2 regions of the Bacillus sp. iso_77 genome follow, and region 2 is predicted to be linked to the other one. Evidence: a T-box and tRNA genes for the amino acid it is inferred to sense, from the RefSeq annotation. Region 2 holds a T-box; the other holds one or more tRNA genes.
What was found. A T-box is a leader RNA that pairs with one kind of tRNA and senses whether it is charged. The one in region 2 lies ahead of trpS (tryptophan--tRNA ligase), so its partner is inferred to be a tRNA-Trp.
Positions count from the first base shown of each region.

Region 1: it has a tRNA-Trp gene. The T-box ahead of trpS (tryptophan--tRNA ligase) is inferred to sense a tRNA for this amino acid. The anticodon was not compared.

Region 1 is NZ_CM149683.1:879,055-882,528, forward strand. It holds rRNA gene AC0VYC_RS04335 (23S ribosomal RNA) at 1-216, shown strand, start outside; rRNA gene rrf (5S ribosomal RNA) at 326-441, shown strand; tRNA gene AC0VYC_RS04345 (tRNA-Asn) at 451-525, shown strand; tRNA gene AC0VYC_RS04350 (tRNA-Ser) at 530-620, shown strand; tRNA gene AC0VYC_RS04355 (tRNA-Glu) at 638-712, shown strand; tRNA gene AC0VYC_RS04360 (tRNA-Val) at 745-820, shown strand; tRNA gene AC0VYC_RS04365 (tRNA-Met) at 836-912, shown strand; tRNA gene AC0VYC_RS04370 (tRNA-Asp) at 928-1,004, shown strand; tRNA gene AC0VYC_RS04375 (tRNA-Phe) at 1,024-1,099, shown strand; tRNA gene AC0VYC_RS04380 (tRNA-Thr) at 1,106-1,178, shown strand; tRNA gene AC0VYC_RS04385 (tRNA-Tyr) at 1,194-1,278, shown strand; tRNA gene AC0VYC_RS04390 (tRNA-Trp) at 1,292-1,365, shown strand; tRNA gene AC0VYC_RS04395 (tRNA-His) at 1,390-1,465, shown strand; tRNA gene AC0VYC_RS04400 (tRNA-Gln) at 1,475-1,546, shown strand; tRNA gene AC0VYC_RS04405 (tRNA-Gly) at 1,554-1,628, shown strand; tRNA gene AC0VYC_RS04410 (tRNA-Cys) at 1,634-1,704, shown strand; tRNA gene AC0VYC_RS04415 (tRNA-Leu) at 1,719-1,807, shown strand; tRNA gene AC0VYC_RS04420 (tRNA-Leu) at 1,845-1,926, shown strand; gene AC0VYC_RS04425 (hypothetical protein) at 2,204-2,629, shown strand; gene AC0VYC_RS04430 (phosphotransferase) at 3,045-3,474, shown strand, end outside.
Region 2 is NZ_CM149683.1:1,126,082-1,129,555, forward strand. It holds gene AC0VYC_RS05625 (YjbA family protein) at 1-255, shown strand, start outside; gene trpS (tryptophan--tRNA ligase) at 291-1,286, opposite strand; T-box leader at 1,340-1,558, opposite strand; gene AC0VYC_RS05635 (DUF3899 domain-containing protein) at 1,603-1,866, opposite strand; gene AC0VYC_RS05640 (peptide ABC transporter substrate-binding protein) at 2,316-3,474, shown strand, end outside.

The DNA.
Region 1 (3,474 bases), 250 kb from region 2:
TGGTGTACCAGTTGTTCTGCCAAGGGCATCGCTGGGTAGCTATGTGCGGACGGGATAAGTGCTGAAAGCATCTAAGCATGAAGCCCCCCTCAAGATGAGATTTCCCATTCCGCAAGGAAGTAAGATCCCTGAAAGATGATCAGGTTGATAGGTCTGAGGTGGAAGCGTGGTGACACGTGGAGCTGACAGATACTAATAGATCGAGGACTTAACCTATATTCTAATGTGAAAAATGAACATTGTTATCTAGTTTTGAGAGAACATTTTTCAAAAATCTCTTGATTTATTTGTAATACATAGTATAATATCTTTTGTCACTAAATTGTCTGGTGATGATGGCGAAGAGGTCACACCCGTTCCCATACCGAACACGGAAGTTAAGCTCTTCAGCGCCGATGGTAGTTGGGGGTTTCCCCCTGTGAGAGTAGGACATCGCCAGGCTTTCTTCATTCCGCAGTAGCTCAGTGGTAGAGCTATCGGCTGTTAACCGATCGGTCGTAGGTTCGAATCCTACCTGCGGAGCCAATTTGGAGAGCTGTCCGAGTGGCCGAAGGAGCACGATTGGAAATCGTGTAGGCGGTAACCCCGTCTCAAGGGTTCGAATCCCTTGCTCTCCGCCACAATTTACATAATAAAGGGCCCGTTGGTCAAGCGGTTAAGACACCGCCCTTTCACGGCGGTAACACGGGTTCGAATCCCGTACGGGTCACCATTTTTATAGAAATACATACCAGCATTTTATTCGGAGGATTAGCTCAGCTGGGAGAGCATCTGCCTTACAAGCAGAGGGTCGGCGGTTCGAGCCCGTCATCCTCCACCATATCTTTTATATCGTCGCGGGGTGGAGCAGTTCGGTAGCTCGTCGGGCTCATAACCCGAAGGTCGCAGGTTCAAATCCTGCCCCCGCAACCAAATTTTTTCTCTATTGGTCCGGTAGTTCAGTTGGTTAGAATGCCTGCCTGTCACGCAGGAGGTCGCGGGTTCGAGTCCCGTCCGGACCGCCATTTTTTAAAAAGAATACTTGGCTCGGTAGCTCAGTTGGTAGAGCAACGGACTGAAAATCCGTGTGTCGGCGGTTCGATTCCGTCCCGAGCCACCACTATTTGCCGGTGTAGCTCAATTGGTAGAGCAACTGACTTGTAATCAGTAGGTTGGGGGTTCAAGTCCTCTTGCCGGCACTGTTTTTCAAATGTGGAGGGGTAGCGAAGTGGCTAAACGCGGCGGACTGTAAATCCGCTCCCTCCGGGTTCGGCGGTTCGAATCCGCCCCCCTCCACCATTTTTATTTTCATAGGGGCATAGTTTAACGGTAGAACAGAGGTCTCCAAAACCTCCGGTGTGGGTTCGATTCCTACTGCCCCTGCCAATTATATGATTCATAACATCTATGGCGGTTGTGGCGAAGTGGTTAACGCACCAGATTGTGGCTCTGGCACTCGTGGGTTCGATTCCCATCAATCGCCCCATTTTATTATTGGGCTATAGCCAAGCGGTAAGGCAACGGACTTTGACTCCGTCATGCGTTGGTTCGAATCCAGCTAGCCCAGTTGATATGCGGAAGTAGTTCAGTGGTAGAACACCACCTTGCCAAGGTGGGGGTCGCGGGTTCGAATCCCGTCTTCCGCTCCAATTATGGCGGCATAGCCAAGTGGTAAGGCAGAGGTCTGCAAAACCTTTATCCCCGGTTCAAATCCGGGTGTCGCCTTTTTTGAAAAGACTGCCGGGGTGGTGGAATTGGCAGACACACAGGACTTAAAATCCTGCGGTAGGTGACTACCGTGCCGGTTCAAGTCCGGCCCTCGGCACCATTTTTTATTATTATAAGTTGCGCTCTTTAATGATCATGCCGGTGTGGCGGAATTGGCAGACGCGCACGACTCAAAATCGTGTTCCTCACGGAGTGCCGGTTCGACCCCGGCCACCGGTATCTAGTTTTAGATATTCTTTATTATCGTCAATTACAGAAAAATTAAAGAATATTAACGTTTAAAACGTCTTTCTACAGATTGTAGAGAGGCGTTTTTTATTTGTTTTAGCTAGTTTTTCACATGACAAAATTACTTCAAATGGTGAAAAAACGGTTTTTGCTGAGGGCCATTCTAAGGAGATTGACTTTTACTTTATTGATGGTTACCTTATGATTAAACTAAAGGGGCAGGACAATTGAAGATGGATTGGATCAATTGTACATAGGAGGTGTTGTAATGATTACGGTTAAAAATGCTGAAAGTTATCTTAAAGATAGCATCGGTGAAGATACCGATGAGATAAATAAGGTTTGGGAAACATTTAAGGCTTTTTCAAAGGAGACCGTTGAGGGCGAAGAAGATAAAGAAATTTTATTTCAGTGTGGTGTCTATGATTTTACAGGAGAGGAACTATTTCATCTTGATTTTGTACGTCAGTTTACAATTTATGAAGAAGATGATTATTCTCACATGGAACAACTGCACTGTGAATTTTTATTTAAACCAACAAGTGAGTTAAAAAAGTTAAAGGTGGTAGAAGAATGGTCAATGGATTATGACGATATAGATCATTTTTTTAATCATATTGAAAGTATTCATGAGTTTAAAATTCCTTTGACTTTAAAGCCGATAAAATCAGCAATATATCAAGAAGAACTTTAATTCTTATTTCATTAACGGCTGCTTTACTTTAAGAGGGTATACCTTGCCTTTTTGGAATCATTTATCACGGAGTGTCGGTTCGACTCCGGCCACCGGTATCTATTAAAAGTTTGGTTTTTACCGTGAACCCAACGTTTCACCCTCGTGGTGAAACGTTTTTTTGTGGTTTAAATGAGTTATTTAGATGAAAATAGAATCCTATTAGAAGAGAATGAGCATGTACTACTTTTAACAGAATAAACTTTAGATGATTTGCAACATTTGGTACGATACATTTAACCATATAAGGAAACAAAATGGAGTAGCGCATTCACATAAAACAGTGAACTACCTTTGTGTAGCTAAATGAATATTTGTGGGTACATACACATCTTTAGCTGGCATCATCATTGTGACCCAGTTTGGGGGAGAATTTATGAAAAAACAAAATGATCATGAAGAGTTATTGACAGGTGGAAATGTCTCCAACGTATATCGTTCGGGAGATACGGTTCGCAGAGAGGTAAAGTCAGATAATATGAATATACAAAAGCTGCTAAAGCATTTAGAAAAAAAGAATTTCTCCTATGCTCCAAAGTTTTTAGGGGTTGATGAAAAAGGTAGAGAGATCTTGTCCTTCATTGAAGGTGTGGCCGGTCATGATCCCTTAAAAGAATACATGTGCTCTCACAATGCTTTAAAAGAAATAGCGAGAATGCTTAGACTGTATCATGATGCTGTTAGTGATTTTCCCATTTCAGACGATTGGGAACGAATGGACAATACCCCTAACAACATAGAGGTTGTGTGCCATAATGATTTTGCGATGTACAACATCATTTTCAAAGATAAAAACCCAGTGGGAA
Region 2 (3,474 bases):
CTGATGTTTATGGCGCTAGATCAACTAAAGGGGCTTCAAAACCGAGCAGAAATTGCCTATTGGTATACAGAATGGAATCCGCGCATGTACAACCAGATCAAACGAATGTCTTTCGAGGAAATTTGGAACATGCTTTATAACGAAACCATTGATGGATGGTCAGAAAACCATTTAGCCTTTTGTGAAAAAATGATTAAAGGACAGCCATTTTTTGAAAAACTTTGGGAAATGGAAAACGAATCAAAAGTGAATTAGAAAAAGCTTGCAGCTGAATATGCTGCAAGCTTGTTTTATTTGCGTTTCCGGCCAAGACCCATTGCATTCTCCATTTTTTTCAGCATTTTATTTGCCGCACGGTTTGCCTTTTCAGCACCCTCATCTAAAATGCGATCAAGCTCATCTGACTCAATGAGTTCATAATAGCGATCTTGAATTGGTTTTAACGCATCCACGACCACGTTCGCAAGATCTCCCTTAAATTCACCATAACCTTTGCCTTCGTATTTTTGTTCAAGCTCTGCAATCGATACGTTCCCTAATACAGAATAAATCGTCAGCAAGTTGGCAATTCCAGGTTTGTTTTCTTTGTCATATTTGACGATGCCTTCTGAATCAGTCACAGCACTTTTGATTTTCTTTTCAAGCTGTTTTGGCTCATCTAATAAGGTAATGAAAGATTTTTGGTTCGGATCAGATTTGCTCATCTTTTTCGTTGGGTCTGTTAAAGACATAATCCGAGCGCCTTCTTTTGGAATTTTGACTTCAGGTACAGTAAAGATGTCGTTATACTTTCGGTTAAAGCGTTCAGCAAGCGTTCTCGTTAATTCAAGATGCTGCTTTTGATCTTCTCCTACAGGAACTAAGTCCGTACCGTATAACAAAATATCGCCAGCCATTAATGGCGGATACGTTAATAGTCCTGAAACGACTGCTTCCTTACCAGCAGATTTGTCCTTAAATTGAGTCATTCTTTCTAATTCCCCAATATAAGCGACACATTGCAGCATCCATCCTGCCTGGGCGTGGGCAGGTACCTCTGATTGGATAAACAATGTTGCCTTCTCTGGATCAAGTCCCACTGCCAAATAAAGAGCGGCTAAGCTTCTAATATTTTGTCGAAGGGCTAAACGATCCTGACTGACCGTAATGGCATGCTGATCGACCACACAAAAGTAGCCGTTGTAATCATGCTGAAGATCGACAAATTGTTTCATCGCTCCAATGTAGTTCCCCAATGTCACAGAACCGCTAGGCTGTATGCCTGAGAAAATCGTCTTTTTTGTCATACTAAAACCTCTTTTCTTCAATATAAAAAGGCCCACCCATCACTTTTCAACAGAAAAGGGACGAATGAACCGTGGTACCACCCTTGTTATTTCAATACGAAATCACTCAAGACGTTGATATCGGAGACTGCTCCGTCTAAGCCTACTGACTCTATCAAGTGTTCGGTTAGCTGCTCCAAAGCCCATTCCATACATGCCATTATCTGCTTGCACCGACCGCAGACTCTCTGTAAATGGTGAATATATGTACTCTTCTTTTTCATCGCAAAAATGTAATTTCATTCATTATAAATAAGCAAAAATCAAAAGTCAAAACTTACATATAATAAATCAAGAGCAATATTAACATTTCAATGAGTAAACTCAAACCTAATGTTCTTAAGGTTGAAAAGTTACTTTGAAAAGATGATGATAAATGTTTGTTTAAACTGTCATCAACATGGTCCTTTTGCTTATTTAAAGAATCAAACACCTTTCGGAAGCTGTAAGATATTTGATCAAAAAATCCACTTTTTAAAGTGATGAACGATAACCACACTAGCAAAGTGCCAGAAGCTAAATAAAATGTGATGTTAATCATGCTTAAGAAAGATATGTGCCCATAAAAGAGGAAGCTTAAAATGAAAACAAGGCCATTAGAACTAAGTAAAAGAATAAAAAATCTAATAACAATCACTCCTGCGCATTAAAACTTTACTGTACTAAAATAGCAATAAAAACGTTTAATTCAAGACTTTCACTATATAAGAAAAACGAAACAAGGAACGAAGCTGTTGTTTTAATCAATTTCTTGATATCAGTTTACAATGAATCATGAAGATTGCCAATTGTATAGACAGGATTACTTCTGATTAGGTATTTAAGATCACGAAATCTCAGAAAAATAACCAAATTATTTCAATTTTTTAATAAAAATATTAAAAAACAGTGGAAATATGAAAATTTTCTTAAAAAAATGAATGCACAATTACTTATTTGCTAGTATAATAGTTCCTGTAGTTCATTTATGAAGGGGAGGTCAACAACTAGATGAAAAAGTCTAAATTTTCACTGCTTTTAGTTTTTTTATTGGTGCTGACTATTTTTGTATCTGCATGTTCAGGTAAACAAAGTAGCGACAAGGGCACTGCATCCAAAGATTCAAAACAAGAGGCTACAATTTTAGAATCACAGGAAATGCCTGCAATGGATACAATCCAAGCGAGTGATACAATCAGCTTTACGACTATGAATAACGTGTTTGAAGGTTTGTATCGTTTCAACGATAAAGAAGAATTAGTGCCTGGTATGGCTGATGGAGAACCAGTTGCTAACAAAGATAAAACAGTTTACAACATCAAAATTAAAGATGCAAAATGGTCTAATGGTGACCCAGTTAAAGCTCAAGACTTCGTATATGCATGGCAACGTGCTTTAGATCCAGAACAAAAGTCTGAGTATGGCCCATATATGATGGTTGGTAAAATTAAGAATGCTGATAAAGTTTACAACAAAAAAGCAAAGCCTGAGGAACTAGGAATTAAAGCTGTAAGCGATAAAGAACTGCAAATTACACTTGAAAAACCAATTCCTTACTTCCAATCTCTGCTTTCATTCCCAACATTCTATCCAGTGAATGAAAAATTCGTTAAAGAACAAGGTGACAAATATGCGAAGACTGCAAAGAACCTTGTATACAACGGCCCATATGAACTTTCTTCTTGGGATGGACCACAAGCAACTACTTGGGAATACAAAAAGAATGAAGAATATTGGGACAAAAAGAACGTCTCTATGACAAAACTTACTTTTAAAGTATCTAAAGATCCACAAGCAGCTGTTAACGCATTTGAAGCGGGAGAAGCTGATATTACACCTAAATTATCAACACCTGCCATCATCTCTCAATACGAAGGTGATAAGCGGATGAAAAGATTACTAGAACCTACTGTGTTCTGGTTGAAAATGAACCAAGGAAATAAATCTTTAAAGAATGAAAACGTTCGTCGTGCAATTGCAACGGCAATTGATAAAGAAGCGTTTGTAAATGATGTATTGCAGAATGGTTCAGTTGCTGCATACTATCAAATTCCAAAAGATTTCGTACATGATGAAAGCGGAAAAGACTTCCGTGATGGAATGCCTAAATACTTAGAAACTAATAAAGATGAAGCGAAAAAGCTTTTTGAAAAAGGGTTGAAAGAATTAG